4 regions of the Variovorax robiniae genome follow, and region 1 is predicted to be linked to each of the others. Evidence: predicted binding sites of a transcription regulator. Region 1 holds the regulator's gene; each other region holds the start of a gene.
The links. The regulator sigma-54, encoded in region 1, starts transcription at its own class of promoters, with help from an activator protein. The targets are predictions, from matches to a motif close to TGGCANGNAANCTGCTTT.

Region 1 (4,210 bases):
AGCAGCCGGAACTCGACGCCAAGAAATTCGGCGAGATGTTCAAGTCCTTCTCCGTCTCGGGCAAGGTCAAGCGCGCCACGCAGTTGCAGAACGAATACCAGGTCAGCGGCGTGCCCGCTTTCGGCGTGGCGGGCCGCTGGTATGTGGACGGCGAACTGGCCAAAAGCATGGAGCGCGCGCTGCAAATCACCGATTACCTGATCGGCGAAGCCCGCAAGACTTGATCGATCAAGTCATTCGTCAGAAATATCGACCTCTGACACTGGGCCTTTCGTCAAGGTCGCGTCAGCCTGCCGCATACAATGGGCGCAGCAAGTTTCGTGCCTTTATGACCACGCGCTCATTCCTCCTCACCCCGCTTCGATCCGCATGCAAGGCAACCCTCGGTCTGCTCACCCTGGCGGCCGTTGCGGGCGCGCCGCTGGCACACGCTGAAAAGGCCGATCGCGCCAAGCCGATGAACATCGAGTCCGACTCGATGCGCTACGACGACCTGAAGCAGACCAGCGTGTTCACCGGCGCCGTGGTCGTCACCAAGGGCACCATCATCATCCGCGGCGCGCGCATCGACGTGCGGCAGGACCCTGAGGGCTACCAGTACGGCGTGGTCACCGCCGCACCCGGCAAGCTGGCCTACTACAAGCAGAAGCGCGACGCGCCCGGCGGCGACGAGTGGATCGAGGGCGAATCCGACCGCATCGAGTACGACAGCCGCGCCGACAACGTCAAGTTCATCGGCCATGCCGTGATGCGGCGCCTGATCGGCAGCAAGGTCAACGACGAAAGCAGCGGCCCGCTGATCGTCTACGACCAGAGCAACGACACCTTCACAGTCAACGGCTCCACCGTGCCGCCGGACGCTGCCGTGTCGACCGGCACGCAAGGTGCGCGGGTGCGTGCGGTGCTCACGCCGCGTCCGCCGGCCAACGCAGTGCCGGGCAGCCCCAGGGCCGGCTCCGCGCCTCCGCCGCCCGCGCCGGCCCCTGGCGCCGGCCTGCGCTCCACCACCACGCTCGGTGGGGAAGCGCGTCCGTGATGCGCAACGACAACGCCTTGATCGACACCGGCGGCGAGCCTTTGCTCGGGTCCGGTGGCGGCGCCGTCGCGGGTATCGCCGGGAACGGCAGCCGCCTGGAAGCGCGCGGCCTGCAGAAGTCCTACGGCAGCCGCATGGTGGTCAAGGACGTGTCGCTGGGCGTGCAGAAGGGCGAAGTGGTCGGCCTGCTCGGTCCCAACGGCGCCGGTAAGACCACGTCCTTCTACATGATCGTGGGCCTGGTCCGGGCCGATGCCGGCGACATCACCATCGACGGCGAGCCGATCGCGCACATGCCGATCCACCGCCGCGCGCGCATGGGGCTGAGCTACCTGCCGCAGGAGGCCTCGATCTTCCGCAAGCTGACGGTCGAGCAGAACGTGCGCGCCGTGCTGGAGCTGCAATTCGAGACCAATGCCAAGGGCAAGCGCGTGCCGCTGACCGAAGGCCGGATCGCGCAGCGCCTCACCGAATTGCTGACCGACCTGCGCGTCGAACATCTGCGTGATTCCCCGGCACTGTCACTGTCGGGCGGAGAACGCAGGCGCGTGGAAATCGCGCGGGCGCTGGCCACCCAGCCGCGCTTCATCCTGCTGGACGAGCCCTTCGCGGGGATCGACCCGATCGCCGTGATCGAGATCCAGCGGATCATCAGCTTCCTGAAGGGGCGCGGCATCGGCGTGCTCATCACGGACCACAACGTGCGGGAGACGCTGGGCATCTGCGATCACGCTTTCATCATCAGCGACGGGCAAGTGCTGGCACAAGGCACGCCTTCGGAGATCGTCGACAACGCGGAGGTACGCAGGGTGTATCTCGGCGAGCATTTCAGAATGTAGGGGCCTCGGCATGAAGCAAGGCCTGTCGCTGCGCGTATCGCAGCACCTGGCACTGACGCCCCAATTGCAGCAGTCGATCCGGCTGTTGCAGCTGTCGACGCTGGAACTGAGCCAGGAAGTCGAGCAGATGCTCGACGACAACCCGTTCCTGGAACGTACCGCGGAAGAGGCCGTGCGCGAGGAGTTCGGCCTCGAGGCTGCGGACACGCCGCCGCCGCGGGACGACGACTTCGCGACCGTGCCAGCCGCCAACGGCGCCGACGGCCCCGCCACGAGCGCCGCTTCGAACGATGCGGATGCCGCCACCGCCGATGCGACCGCCGACGGCGTCTCCGACGGCGAGCCCGACTGGGGCGGCGACGGCACCGTCGACATGGTGCCCGACGACAGCGAATGGGGCGGCGACGCCCCCGCGCGTGCCAACAACCTGAACGGCGACGAGCGCGCCGACGCCACCGAACTGGCGCGCAGCCAGGAGTCGCTGCAGGCCTTCCTGCACCGCCAGGCCCTGGGCCTGCGCCTCGACGATACCGACCGCGCCGCGCTGAGCTTCCTGATCGAGTCGCTCAACGACGACGGCTACCTGGAGGACTCGCTGCCTGCGCTGGCCTCGGGCCTGGCCGGCAGCGACAACGACGAGTTCGATGAACTTGTGCACCGCTTCCAGATGGCGCTGGGCCTGCTGCAGAGCCTGGAGCCGGTCGGCGTGGGTGCGCGCGACCTCGGCGAATGCCTGGCGATCCAGCTGCGCGCGCTGGCCGATGAGGATGAATCCGAGGACGAGGAGCAGGTGCGCAAGGTCGCCATCGCGATCTGCAAGCTGCCGATGGACCTGCTGGCCCGCCGCGACTTCAAGCGCCTGGCCACGCTGACCAAGAGCAACGAAGAACTGGTGCGCGGCGCGATGCAGCTCATCGCGCGGCTGGAGCCCAAGCCGGGCCGGCGCTTTGTCGACGTCGAGCGCAACGTGGTCGTGCCGGACGTGATCGTCTCCCGCACCGGCCGCGGCGCCTCGCTCAAGTTCCGCGTGATGCTCAACCCGGACGTGATGCCGCGCCTGCGCGTGCACGACATCTACGCCGGCGCGCTGAAGGCGCACAAGGGCGAGGGCAGCCAGGCGCTGTCGCAGCGGCTGCAGGAGGCGCGCTGGTTCATCAAGAACATCCAGCAGCGATTCGACACGATCCTGCGCGTATCCAACGCCATCGTCGAGCGGCAGAAGAACTTCTTCGTGCATGGCGAACTGGCCATGCGGCCGCTGGTGCTGCGCGAGATCGCCGACGAGCTGGGCCTGCATGAATCGACCATCAGCCGCGTGACGACCGCCAAGTACATGGCGACGCCCTACGGCACGGTGGAGCTCAAGTACTTCTTCGGCTCTGCGCTGGGCACGGAGACGGGCGGCAATGCGTCGAGCACGGCGGTGCGGGCGCTGATCAAGCAGTTCGTGACCAGCGAGAACATCAAGAAGCCGCTGTCGGACAGCCAGATCTCGGACATGCTCAAGGAGCAGGGGATCGAGTGCGCGCGCCGGACGGTGGCGAAGTACCGCGAGGCGCTGCGGATCGCGCCGGCGAATTTGCGCAAGGCGCTGTAGCGCTGCGTTCGTTCCGGGAAGCACGGCCCCCGCTCGGGCGCAGCCGCTGCACGATGGTTGCACGATCAGGGCGCGTGCCGCCTGCGCAATGGCCGTCCGCCGCGGCCGATCAAGACCCGACCGGCACCTGACCCGCATCCGCCCCCTCGTGTTCGCGCATGGGCGGATTGGCCTCGCATTTCCGCGATTTCCGGCATCTGGACAGCGTGGTGAGGCTGGTGAGTGAAGTAATCCACACTCCCGGTGAGTTAATGCTTCGATCAGCGCCGCCAGCGCCCCAGACTGTCAATCAATTGCAAAACTTAAGGTTACAATAAGTAACCATCTTTACAGCATTAGCCACGGTTTTCACCAGTCGGTTCTTGATTTCCTGAAGTTCGCCTTTTCGACCGACCCGTATGAATTTTCGTGCTGCGATTGCTGTAGTTTCTTGCCTGCTCGGAAGCTTCCTGCCGATCGAAACTGTTCGTGCGCAGGCCCTGGAAGTGCTGGTGCGAAGCGCACTCGATTCCAACCCCAAGGTCCTGGCGGCACGCTCCACGGCCCGCGCCTCGAATTTCGAGGTAACCCAGGCGCAGGCGGCCTGGTCTCCACGGGTGGACCTCGTTGCCGATCCGGGCCGTAGCACTGGGGTGACGGGTTCGGGCTCGGTCCAGTCCGGTGACATCGGCCTTCGAGGAAGCCAGCTGCTGTACGACGGCGGCAAGTCCGATGCCGAGATCGACCGGCAGAAAGCCC
Region 2 (4,210 bases), on a different contig from region 1:
GCCTGCAAGGAATCCAGTGGCCATCGCGGCTTGACGTCGAAGGCGTAGCGCGGGCTGGCCTCGGCCATGCCGGCTTGCAGCCGCATGGCCGCGGCCATCGCGATCATGGCGCCGTTGTCGGTACACAGCTGAAGCTCTGGATAGTGCACGCGAACGCCACGCCGGGCGCAGGCTGCGTCGAGTTGCCGGCGCAGGTCCTGGTTGGCACCGACGCCGCCGGCTACGACGAGCCGCTTCATGCCCGTGGATTCCAGCGCCGCCAGGCTTTTCTTCAGCAGCACTTCGACGATCGCGGCCTGGGTCGACGCGGCCAGGTCGGCCTTGCGGGTTTCGAGGTCGTCTCCGAGCTTCTTCGCCTGCGTCATCACCGCGGTCTTGAGGCCGGCGAAGGAGAAATCCAGGTCGCCGCTGTGCAGCAGCGGACGCGGCAGCTTGAAGGCCGTGGCATCACCCTGCTCCGCCAATTTGGCCAACCAGGGACCACCGGGGTAAGGCAGGCCCATGAGCTTGGCGCTCTTGTCGAAGGCTTCGCCGGCGGCGTCGTCGATGGTCTCGCCGAGGATCTCGTAGTGGCCCACGCCATCGACGCGCATCAGTTGAGTGTGGCCCCCGGACACCAGCAAGGCGACGAAGGGGAACTCGGGAGGGTCCGCACTCAAAAAGGGCGACAGCAGGTGGCCTTCAAGATGGTGCACGCCGAGCACCGGCTTGCCCAGCGCCGCGCCCAGCGCGCATGCCACGCCCGCCCCCACCAGCAGCGCGCCGGCCAGGCCTGGCCCGCGCGTGTAGGCCACCACATCGACGTCGGCCAGTTCCCGCCCGGCTTCCAAGAACACGGTCTGCGCGAGCGGCAGCACGCGGCGGATGTGGTCGCGGCTGGCGAGTTCCGGCACCACGCCGCCATAGGCCTGGTGCATGGCGATCTGGCTGTGCAGCGCATGGGCGCGCAGCAGCGGCGTCGCGCTGCCTTGCGCTTCCACGAGCGCAACGCCGGTTTCGTCGCAAGACGATTCGATTCCGAGTACAAGCATTCAGGGAGTGTAGAAGCCGCACGGTTTCGGGGCACGGATGTTGCTCCATGACCTTCCAACGATGAAATCAGGACTCAGCTTTCTTGTTGCAGCGCGACGCTGCGAAATCGACGAACTGGACCAGCTCGGGCGCACCAGCGAACTGGTGGGCACGATCGGCCGGCTGGTGCATGCGCTGCAGCGCGAGCGCGGGCTTTCCAACGTGCTGCTGGCGTCGCAGGGCAGACGTTTTGCCGCGCAACGCAGCGTGCAGGTCGGCGAATGCATCCGGCTGGAGCATGAGGTGCGCGCCGGCTTCGACGGGCTGCAGGCCGAGGCGCGTCGACTGGGCAGCGGGACGCGCCTGTTCAGCCGCATCGCCTGGGTGCTGCCGGGGCTCGATGCCCTGCCCGTGCTGCGGCGGCGCGTCGGCGCGCTGGAGATCGGCGTGGCGGACGCCTCGGCGGCCTTTGCCAAGCTGATCGCGGGGCTACTGGCGGTAGTGTTCGAGGCGGCCGATGGCGCGACGGACCCGGAGATATCACGGCTGCTCGCGGCCATGTTCAATTTCATGCAGGGCAAGGAGTTCGCGGGCCAGGAGCGTGCATGCGGCGCGGCCGCATTTGCCGCGGGCGTGGATGACGGAACGCGCCAGCAGCAGTGGCTGCAACTCATCGCGGCGCAGGAGCGCTGCTTCCATGTGTTCACCGAGTTCGCCGGGCCGGTGCTGGCGACGCTGTGGCAGGAGAGCCAGCCCGGAGAAGAAACCGCCGAGCTGGAGCGCCTGCGCCGTGCGGCCATCACGACGGCCCCGGGCGAGCCGCTGGACTCCGAACTCAGCACGGTCTGGTTCGACTGCTGCTCGCTGCGCATCGACGCGATGAAGGCGATCGAGGACCGGCTGGCGAGCGACCTGCGTGCGCTGTGCGACCGCAAGATCACCGAGGCGCGGGCCGAGGCAGATGCGAACGAGGCGCTGCTGGACCAGGTGGCAGGTACGGAGGGAACGTCGGCCTTCTTCGACGACATCGCGCCGCAGCCACCCACGGTCAAGGCGTACGGGCACCAGCTCGAACGTTCGGTGCTCGACATGCTGCAGGAACAGTCGCAACGCCTGCAGGCCATGAGCGACGAGCTGGATGCCGTGCGCGCCGGCCTCAACGAGCGCAAGCTGGTGGAACGGGCCAAGGGTCTGTTGATGGCGCACCGGCGCATGACCGAAGAAGAGGCGCACAAGATGCTGCGCCAGACCGCGATGAACCAGAACCGGCGGCTGGTCGATGTGGCCGAGTCGGTGCTTTCGATGGCGGACTTCCTGCCGGGCACAAGCTGAATTGGTGCGCTGCACAAATCGGGTGCCCTGGACTCGATTTCAACCTGATGGGACGGAAAGCGCTGCTACATCAGCGCTTGTTGCTATCACTTTCATAGCAAACAGCCACTCCAAATCGCTGGCACGCCGCTTGCATTCAATCCCGGCATAGACCAAAGACGGTCGTCAGGCAGGTGGCCTCCAACGACGGATGCCGCTGACCCACAGGACAAAGGCGTCCTTGCCCGCATGCACTCGTAAATCACTCGAGCGGCTGATGCGCGGCGAGGACGCCTTTTTGTTTTTCGTTTTGTTGTTTTGACCGGAGTTCGCCCCATGACCGATGCGCTGAAATTCAAGTTGAGCCGACGCACTGCGTTGAAGGCCGCCGCCGCGGGTGCGGTCGGCATCGCCCCCGCCTTGCGTGCCGCCGTCTGGGCCCAAGGCTCGGACAAGCCCGAGAAGGCCGAGGTGAAGATCGGTTTCATCCCGCTGACCGACTGCGCCAGCGTGGTGATGGCCTCGGTGCTCGGCCTCGACAAGAAGTACGGCGTGAAGATCACGCTGAGCAAGGAAGCCAGCTGGGCCGGCGTGCGCGACAAGCTGGTCAATGGCGAGCTCGACATGTCGCACGTGCTCTATGGCCTCATCTACGGCGTGCACGTCGGCGCTGGCGGCCCGAAGAAGGACATGGCGGTGCTGATGGGCCTGAACCGCAATGGCCAGGCGATCACGCTGTCGAAGACGTTGGCCGACAAGGGCGCGGTCGACGGCCCCTCGCTGGCCAAGCTGATGGCCAAGGAGAAGCGCGAATACACCTTTGCCGGCACCTTTCCGACCAGCACGCACACGATGTGGCTCAACTATTGGCTGTCGGCCTCGGGCATCAGCCCGATCAGCGATGCCAAGGTCATCGTGGTGCCGCCACCGCAGATGGTGGCCAACATGCGCGTGGGCAACATGGACGGCTTCTGCGTCGGCGAGCCCTGGGGCCAGCGCGCCATCATCGACAAGATCGGCGTGACCGCGATCACCACGCAGGACATCTGGAAGGACCATCCCGAGAAGGTGCTCGGCACGCGCGCCGAGTTCGTGAAGGCCAACCCCAACACCTGCCGCGCCGTGATGATGGCCGTGATGGAAGCGGGCAAGTGGATCGACGCCAACCTGCAGAACAAAGCCAAGATGGCCGAGACGGTGGCCGAGAAGTCGTACATCAACACCAGCGCCGACGCGATCAACCAGCGCATCCTGGGCCGCTATGAGAACGGCATTGGCAAGACCTGGGACGACCCCAACCACATGAAGTTCTTCGATGACGGGCAAGTCAACTTCCCGTACCTGTCGGACGGCATGTGGTTCCTCACGCAGCACAAGCGCTGGGGCATCCTGAAGGAGCATCCGGACTACCTGGGGGTGGCCAAGCAGATCAACCAGATCGACCTCTACAAGGACGTGGCCGGCGCGATGAAGGTCAGCGTGCCGAAGGACCCGTTGCGCACCAGCAAGCTGTTCGATGGTGTGGTGTGGGATGGCAAGGACCCGAAGAAGTACGCGGACTCGTTCCGTGTGCAGGCTTGAGAGGAGCGCGGACATGGTCAGTGCTGTTTTTCACTCTCCCCTTGACGCTGCCATTCCTCTCCCTCTCCCGCGTGCGGGAGAGGGGCGGGGTGAGGGTGTGGCTCGTGTCGAGGCTGCCCCTCACCCCAGCCCTCTCCCCAGGGGGGAGAGGGAGAAACGCAAGTCCATTGATCTGCGCTGGTTCTGGATGCGGGTGTTGCCGCCGCTGGCGGGCTTCGGCTTGCTGGTGTTGATCTGGGAACTGGTGGCGCTGCGCAGCACCAACGGCTTCCCTTCGCCGCTGGAGACCTGGAAGCAGGCCGTCGAT
Region 3 (4,210 bases), on a different contig from region 1:
ACCAACGCGATGCCGCGCGCCTCGTAGCGCTTGCGCACCTCCTCGGCCGGATGGCCGAAGCGGTTGCGGTAGCCGGCCTGCACGAGTGCGATGCGCGGCTTCACGGTGTCGAGCAAGGGCGCGCTCGACGAGGTCTTGCTGCCGTGGTGCGGCACCAGCAGCATGTCGGCCCGCAATCCGGGCGCGCGTTTCACCAGCGCACTCTCCTGGTCGCGCTCGATGTCGCCGGCCAGCAGCGCGCTGGCGCGCCCGTTGTCGATGCGCAGCACGCAGGAGATGGCGTTGGGCTTGCTGGCGTACTGATAGTCGGCTTCCACCGGATGGAGGAATTCGAAGCTCACGCCGTCCCATTCCCATCGCTGGCCGGCCACACACCTGTCCGAATGGCGCAACTCCTGCAGGGGATTGCTGTCCTCGATCGAGCCTGCGCAACGCGGCTTGAGGCTGCATCGCCAGCACAGCCGGCGCACCGCCGGTGTGGTCGGCATCGCGATGGCTCAGCACCAGAGTGTCGAGGCGCACGTCCAGCGCGCGCAGCAGGGGCACCAGCACCCGCTGGCCGGCGTCGCTCTCCAGGCTGTAGCGCGGCCCGGTGTCGTAGAGCAAGGCATGGTGCGCGGTGCGGACCAGCACGGCATTGCCCTGGCCGATGTCCGCCGCCAGCAGGTCGAATTCGCCCGCTGCGGGACGCGCCGGCTGCCAGAGCAAGGCCGACAGCAGCAGCGGCAGGCCGAGCACCCGCATCGCCCATGGCAGCCGCATGCACAACAGCACCCCACCCGCCACGCCGCACAACGCCAGCCATGCCGGCGCTGCGCCGGTGGAAACAGTTGCCAGCGGCCACCCTGCCAACCATTGCAGGAACCAGGCAAGTCCTTGCACAGCCCAGGCCGCGACATCCCACAAAGGCGGTATCACGACGCCGATCATGGCAAGCGGCGTGACCACCAACGTGACCCACGGGATCGCAAGCGCATTCGCCAGCAGGCCGACCAGCGACACCTGTTGGAACAGCAGCAAGGTCAGCGGCGCCAGCGCCAGCGTCACCACCAGTTGCTCGCGCATCATGTGCCGCAGCCGGGTCAGGACGGTGGTCCGTCCGGCGTCCTGCGTTCCCGGGTCCGTCGCGAACAGCACGCCCACGGCGACGAAGCTGAGCCAGAAGCCCGCCTGCGTCAGCGCCCACGGGTCGAATGCCACCACCACCGCACAGGTGGCCAGCCACATGTTCGGTGCAGGCCATCGACGGCCGGTGAGGCGCAGCACGGCCACCGTCGAGAGCATGCTGATCGTGCGCTGCGAGGGCACGCCCCAGCCGCTGAACAGCGCGTAGAGCGTCGCCAGCACCACGCCTCCCACGAGTGCCGCGTTTGGCGCCGGCCAGGTCAGCATGCAACGCACGCTGCGCCGCCACAGCGCGCCCACGAGGGCAGCGGCGAGCCACGCGAACATGGTGATGTGCAGGCCGGAGATGCTCATCAGGTGCGCGACGCCGGTCGCGCGGAAGATGTCCCAGTCCGCCCGGTCAATGGCGCTCTGGTCGCCGGTGATCAGCGCCGCGATGACGCCGGCCAGGCGCTTGTCGGCCACGCGCTCGAACACCGCATCGCGCACCGACTCGCGGGCGCGCTCGATGGGGTGCTGCCACGTGGTGTCGATCCGCTCGGGCGGCACGTCGCCCGCCCCTGCGCGCACGTAGCCGGCCGCGCGCACGCCCTGCTCCCACATGACCAGTTCATAGTCGAAGCCGTGCGGGTTCAGGTTGCCATGCGGCGCCTTGAGCCGCACGGTCATGCGCCAGCGCTCGCCGGCATGCAGGTCGCCGGGCGGGGGTGCGGGCCCGGTCGGCGCGTCGCCGCGCGCAGGGCGGGCCCAGAGGCCGGTGTTCTCGGCATGCCAGCCCAATGCGATTGTGGCGGGCCAGCGCGCAGGCTCGGTGGCATCGGCACCGGCGCCCTTGCCCGCCCACTTCGCCGACTCCACATCCAGCCGGAAGCGCAGCGCGCCATCGCCGCGCTGCGGCATCTGGGCCACCACGCCGACCACCTGGATGTCGCGCCCTTCGAGCACAGGGTCCAGCGCCCCGTCCGCGTATATCGCCGCGCGTGCGCCGACCAGGCCAAAGCCGGCCACGGTGCCGAGCAGCAGCGCCACGAGCCAGGTTGCCGCGCCCGCACGCTTGCGCAGGCGTTGCAGGGCCCACAACGCCACGACTCCAGACAGGGCCAAGGCAAGGTACCACCACACAAGCCACAGCCCGGACTGCTGCAATTGCAGGCCCGCACCCAGCACTGAACCGGCCATCGCAGCAAAGGCCCACGGGCGGCGCTGGCCGGTGTCTTCGTCCTCCCCGACGGCCCTCATCGACGTCTCTTCCGCCCCACGTTCCCCACTCCGTCCCTTCGCGCATTGGCGCGTTAATTGCATGCTTGTGGGCTAGTATGCGTGCGCCACTGGCGCCTCTTCACGACACTTCAAAACAAATGTCCATCCACGCCGCGCTCCACCACGTCACCCACTACAAATACGACCGCCCCGTGCAATTGGGGCCGCAGGTCGTGCGCCTGCGTCCCGCGCCGCATTGCCGCAGCAATGTCATCTCGTATTCGCTGCAGGTCGAGCCCGCCGACCATTTCGTCAACTGGATGCAGGACCCGTTCGCCAACTACCAGGCGCGGCTGGTCTTCCCGCAGAAGACGCGCGAGTTCAAGGTTACCGTCGACCTCGTCGTCGAGATGGCGGTCTACAACCCCTTCGACTTCTTTCTGGAGCCGCAAGCGGAAAACTTCCCGTTCAAGTACACGGAATCGCAGGCCGAGGAACTGGCGCCCTACCTCGTCAAGGAAGAACCCACGCCGCTGTTCAAGGCCTACCTCGACAAGGTCGACCGCAAGGAACAGCGCACCATCGACTTCCTGGTCGGCATCAACCAGCAGGTCCAGAAGGACATCAACTACCTGATCCGCATGGAGCCCGGCGTGCAGACGCCGGAAGAAACGCTGACCAACGCCAGCGGCTCCTGCCGCGACTCCGGTTGGCTGCTGGTGCAACTGTTGCGCCATTGCGGCCTGGCCGCGCGTTTCGTCTCCGGCTACCTGATCCAGCTCACGCCGGACGTCAAGGCGCTCGACGGCCCGAGCGGCACCACGGTCGACTTCACCGACCTGCATGCCTGGTGCGAAGTGTTCCTGCCCGGCGCCGGCTGGATCGGCCTGGATGCTACTTCGGGCCTGCTGGCCGGCGAAGGCCACATCCCGCTGGCCTGCACGCCGACGCCATCGAGCGCCGCGCCCATCGAAGGCGTGGTCGACGATGCCGAAGTCGACTTCGGCCACGAGATGAAGGTCACGCGCATCTACGAATCCCCGCGCGTCACCAAGCCCTACACCGAAGAGCAATGGGCCGAGGTGCTCAAGCTCGGCGAGTCCGTCGACAAGCGCCTTGTCGACGGCGACGTGCGCCTGACCATGGGCGGCGAGCCCACCTACGTGGCCACCAGCGATCGCGACGCCGCCGAATGGAACACCGATGCGCTCGGCCCGACGAAGCGCGGCTATGCCACCGAACTCGTGCACAAACTGCGCGCCGAATACGGCGACGGCGGCTTCCTGCACTTCGGCCAGGGCAAGTGGTATCCGGGCGAACAATTGCCGCGCTGGGCCTTGTCGATCTTCTGGCGCGCCGATGGCCAGAAGCTCTGGCACGACCCCGAGCTCTTCGCCGACGAGCGCGTGCCGACGCACTACACGAGCGAAGACGCGCGCCGCTTCACCACCGTGCTGGCTCACAAGCTCGGCCTCACCGAACGCTTCATCCAGCCCGGCTACGAGGACATCTACTACTACCTCTGGCGCGAGCGTCGCCTGCCGGTGAACGTCGACGTGTTCGAGTCCAAGCTCGACGACGAGATGGAGCGTATGCGCCTGCGCCGCGTGTTCACGCAGAAGCTCGATGCTGTGATCGGCTACATGCTGCCGATCGAGCCGACCAGTGCCGAGATCGATGCGCCGCCGCTCGAAGGCCCGGGCTGGAAGACCGGCCCCTGGTTCCTGCGCGACGATCGCCTGTTCCTGATCCCGGGCGACTCGCCGATGGGCTACCGCCTGCCGCTCGACTCGCAGCCGTGGGCCAGCAAGGGCGACTACCCCTACCTCGTCGACCGCGACCCGACCGCACCACGCGCCGCCTTGCCCACCGCCGCCCAGTACCA
Region 4 (4,210 bases), on a different contig from region 1:
ATGTGATCATCGTGGTGGTGGCGCAGTTGATCGGCGTGGCGCCGGGGCAGTTCATCGCCATCGTCGCCTTCACGCAGCTCAGCGAGAGCCTGCAGCATGCCAACCTGCGCCTGTCCTTCGGCGCCATCGGCGAGCGGCTCTGGATCAGCCCGCGCTTTCACCGGGTGCATCACAGCATCGGCATCGGCCACGAGTCGAATGGCCCGACGACGCTGGGCGGGCACAACTTCGGCGTGCTGCTGCCTTGGTGGGACATGCTGTTTCGCACGGGTGATTTCACGCATCGCTATGAGCCCACCGGCATCCGGGACCAGGTCGAGCCCGGCGCGTCGGGCCGGGTGCGGGAGTACGGGCGCGGCTTCTGGGCGCAGCAATGGCTGGGGTTGCGGCGCATGGCGGGGCGGTAGCGTATCCTCGCCATCGATGCGAATTCTTCTCGATTCTTTCTGGCGCGCGGTGGCGTATTGCTTGCGCCCGCGAGTGATCCTGCTGTCGTTCCTGCCCCTGGTGCTGATGGTCGGGCTGGCAGCGGGGCTGGGCTATTTCTTCTGGGATCCGGCGGTCGCCTGGACGCGTTCGACGCTGGATTCCTGGCCGCTGCTGGCGAACTTCTGGGGCTGGATCGGCAACTTTTTTTCCAGCGATTTCTCGGCCACGCTGGCCCAACTGGTGGTGGTGCTGGCGGCGACGCCGGCCATCGTGCTGGTCTCGCTGCTGGTCGTCTCGGGGCTCATGGCGCCGGCGCTGACGCGGCTGGTGGCCACGCGGCGCTTTCCGGAGTTGGAGCACAAGAAGGGGCCCTCGCTGATCTGGAGCGTGATCCGGTCGCTGGGGCTGACGCTGCTGGCCCTCGTTGCGCTGGTGGTGTCGATGCCGCTGTGGCTGGTGCCGCCGCTGGTGCTGGTCCTGCCGCCGCTGATCTGGGGCTGGCTCACCTACCGCGTGATGAGCTTCGATGCGCTGTCCGAGCACGCCGACACCGAGGAGCGCGCGACGATTCTGCGCACGCACCGGCTGCCACTGCTGGCCATCGGCGTGCTGTGCGGCTACCTTGGCGCCGCGCCGAGCATCGTCTGGGCCTCCGGGCTGCTGTTCGCCGCCGGCTTCTTCATCCTGGCGCCGATCGCGATCTGGATCTACACGCTGGTGTTCGCGTTCTCGGCACTGTGGTTCGCGCACTACTGCCTCGATGCATTGGCGCGACTGCGCGCGGAACGTGCGGCGCTGGCCTTTGCCGTCGCCCAAGGCCCGGCCACCTTGTCGCACGATGCGGACCGGGCCATCCAGACGCAATGGGGAGCTCCATGAATCGGACTTTCGGCCTGATCGTCGTCGGCGACGAGATCCTCTCGGGCAAGCGCCTCGACAAGCACATGCCCAAGGTCATCGAACTGCTGGCGGCGCGCGGCCTGCAACTGGACTGGGCGGAGTACGTCGGCGATACGCGCGATCGCATCACAGCGGTGCTCAAGCGTGCCTTTGCATCCGGCGACATCGTCTTTTCCACCGGCGGTATCGGCGCCACGCCGGACGACCACACGCGCCAGTGCGCCGCGGCGGCGCTCGGCCGGCCGCTGGCTCTGCATCCGGAGGCGGAAGCCCTGATTCGCGAGCGCATGCGCGACACCGCGGCCGAGCAGGGCATCCCCTACGAGCCCGACCGCCCCGATAACGTGCATCGGCTCAACATGGGCGTGTTCCCGGAAGGCGCGACCATCATCCGCAATCCGTACAACAAGATTCCGGGCTTCAGCGTGGCCGACGTGCACTTCGTGCCCGGCTTTCCGGTGATGGCCTGGCCGATGATCGAATCGGTCCTGGAGGATCGCTATGCCGACCTGTTCGCCCACGGGCGCAGCGCCGAGAAATCCGTGATCGTCTATGGGGCGATGGAGGCCACGCTCACGCCCCTCATGGAAGCCGTCGAGCGCACGCATCCGGGCGTCAAGGTGTTCAGCCTGCCGAGCGTCGATCATCCCGAGCACGGCCGCCACATCGAGCTCGGCGTGAAGGGCCATGCGGACGGCCTGGAAGCCGCGTACCAGCAGCTCATCGACGGCCTGCACGGTTTTAATGCACGACTTGGCCCCGAAATGGTGCGTTGAAAAATCGCGCACCAAAAGAGGAGAATAGGCGCCCCGACGGGGCCAAAAGACGTATTCGAGGCCCTTGTCGCATGCGGCGAGAATGGGCACAGAAACTGCATTCCCACCCCCTGAATTTCTAACCACCCCCATCGCAAGGAGAATTTGATGGCAAAGACCGTCGCCGACGTACTCAAACTCGTGAAGGAAAACGAGGTCAAGTTCGTCGATTTCCGCTTTACCGACACCCGCGGCAAAGAACAACACGTTACCGTGCCGGTCTCGCACTTCGATGAAGGCAAGTTCACCGACGGTCACGCCTTCGATGGCTCCTCGATCGCTGGCTGGAAGGGCATCGAGGCTTCGGACATGCAGCTCATGCCCGACCCGAACACTGCGAACATCGACCCGTTCTTCGAAGAGACGACGATGATCCTGACCTGCGACGTGATCGACCCGTCGGACGGCAAGCCCTACGAGCGCGACCCGCGTTCGCTGGCCAAGCGCGCCGAGGCCTACATGAAGGCTTCGGGCCTGGGCGACACGGCCTATTTCGGTCCGGAACCTGAATTCTTCGTGTTCGACGGCGTGCGCTGGAAGAACGACATGTCGGGCTGCTTCGTGAAGATTGATTCCGAAGAAGCGTCGTGGAACACCGACAAGGAATTCGAGCACGGCAACACCGGCCACCGTCCCGCCACCAAGGGCGGCTACTTCCCGGTGCCCCCGGTCGACAGCTTCCAGGACATGCGTTCGGAAATGTGCCTGGTGCTCGAATCGCTCGGCATCCCGGTCGAAGTGCATCACCATGAAGTGGCCAACGCTGGCCAGATGGAACTCGGCACCAAGTTCAGCACGCTGATCCAGCGCGCCGACTGGGTCCAGCTGCAGAAGTACGTGATCCACAACGTGGCCCATGCCTACGGCAAGACCGCGACCTTCATGCCCAAGCCCATCGTCGGCGACAACGGCTCGGGCATGCACGTGCACCAGTCGGTCTGGAAGGATGGCAAGAACCTGTTCGCCGGTGACGGCTATGCAGGCCTCTCCGAGTTCGCGCTGCACTACATCGGCGGCATCATCAAGCACGCCCGTGCCCTGAACGCCATCACGAACCCCGGCACCAACAGCTACAAGCGCCTGGTGCCCGGCTTCGAAGCCCCGGTGAAGCTGGCCTACTCGGCCAAGAACCGCTCGGCCTCGATCCGCATCCCGTTCGTGGCCAACCCGAAGGGCCGCCGCGTCGAAGCGCGCTTCCCGGATCCGCTGATGAACCCGTACCTCGGTTTTGCCGCGCTGCTGATGGCCGGCCTCGACGGCGTCGAGAACAAGATCGATCCGGGCGAAGCCGCGAGCAAGGACCTCTACCACCTGCCGCCGGAAGAAGACGCGCTGATCCCGACCGTCTGCCACAGCCTCGACCAGGCGCTGGAATACCTGGACAAGGACCGCGCGTTCCTGACCAAGGGGGGTGTGTTCACCGATGCGTACATCGATGCCTACATCGACCTCAAGATGCAGGAAGTGACCCGCTTCCGCATGGCGACGCATCCGGTCGAATTCGACATGTACTATTCGCTCTGATCCCCGGGTCAAGCAATGCAAAAAAGGACGGCTTCGGCCGTCCTTTTTCGTTGACGGGGAACATGCGAATGCCCATCGCATCCAAATGCAACGAAAATGTTTCCCAGCCGCGCACTCCCTACATGAACATGAAACCTGTCTCGATCCTGTTGTTGCCCCTGGCCCTGTTGGCCGCCTTGCCGGCGTTGGCCCAGGAGCGGGTCTACCGCTGCGGCAACGAATACACCAACAACGCCACCGAGGCGCAGAAGCGCGGGTGCAAGGTGATGGAAGGCGGCAACGTCACCGTGGTGCAGGGCGGCCGGCCGGCCGCTGCAGCATCGTCGACGGCCGGCGCCGTGAAGTCACCGCCCGGCAGCCCGCGCGTCGAGACCGCCGACCAGCGCGCCCGTGACGGCGAGGCGCGCACGGTGTTGCAGAGCGAGTTGAAAAAGGCCGAGGCGCGCCAGGTCGAACTGCTCAAGGAATACAACAACGGCGAGCCCGAGAAGCAGGGCAGCGAAGCCCGCAACTACCAGAAGTACCTGGACCGCGTGGCTGAA

Region 2: WKW79_RS12540 (CmpA/NrtA family ABC transporter substrate-binding protein) is a predicted target of sigma-54. The motif match lies at 2,463-2,480, and genes of this name have one in related genera.
Region 3: WKW79_RS19030 (transglutaminase family protein) is a predicted target of sigma-54. The motif match lies at 2,411-2,428, and genes of this name have one in related genera.
Region 4: glnA (type I glutamate--ammonia ligase) is a predicted target of sigma-54. The motif match lies at 2,190-2,207, and genes of this name have one in related genera.

What each region holds. Positions count from the first base shown of each region.
Region 1 covers NZ_JBBKZS010000012.1:10,412-14,621, reverse strand. Annotated here, with positions in the region: gene WKW79_RS23935 (thiol:disulfide interchange protein DsbA/DsbL) at 1-224, shown strand, start outside; gene lptA (lipopolysaccharide transport periplasmic protein LptA) at 329-1,036, shown strand; gene lptB (LPS export ABC transporter ATP-binding protein) at 1,036-1,875, shown strand; gene rpoN (RNA polymerase factor sigma-54) at 1,886-3,472, shown strand; gene WKW79_RS23915 (TolC family protein) at 3,871-4,210, shown strand, end outside.
Region 2 covers NZ_JBBKZS010000004.1:332,202-336,411, reverse strand. Annotated here, with positions in the region: gene WKW79_RS12555 (alpha/beta hydrolase) at 1-34, shown strand, start outside; gene tsaD (tRNA (adenosine(37)-N6)-threonylcarbamoyltransferase complex transferase subunit TsaD) at 1-1,031, opposite strand, end outside; gene WKW79_RS12545 (nitrate- and nitrite sensing domain-containing protein) at 1,093-2,343, shown strand; gene WKW79_RS12540 (CmpA/NrtA family ABC transporter substrate-binding protein) at 2,659-3,903, shown strand; gene ntrB (nitrate ABC transporter permease) at 3,917-4,210, shown strand, end outside.
Region 3 covers NZ_JBBKZS010000008.1:21,330-25,539, reverse strand. Annotated here, with positions in the region: partial or broken gene WKW79_RS19035 (DNA internalization-related competence protein ComEC/Rec2) at 1-2,304, opposite strand, end outside; gene WKW79_RS19030 (transglutaminase family protein) at 2,484-4,210, shown strand, end outside.
Region 4 covers NZ_JBBKZS010000002.1:285,024-289,233, reverse strand. Annotated here, with positions in the region: gene WKW79_RS05545 (sterol desaturase family protein) at 1-407, shown strand, start outside; gene WKW79_RS05540 (EI24 domain-containing protein) at 424-1,308, shown strand; gene WKW79_RS05535 (competence/damage-inducible protein A) at 1,305-2,105, shown strand; gene glnA (type I glutamate--ammonia ligase) at 2,253-3,668, shown strand; gene WKW79_RS05525 (hypothetical protein) at 3,797-4,210, shown strand, end outside.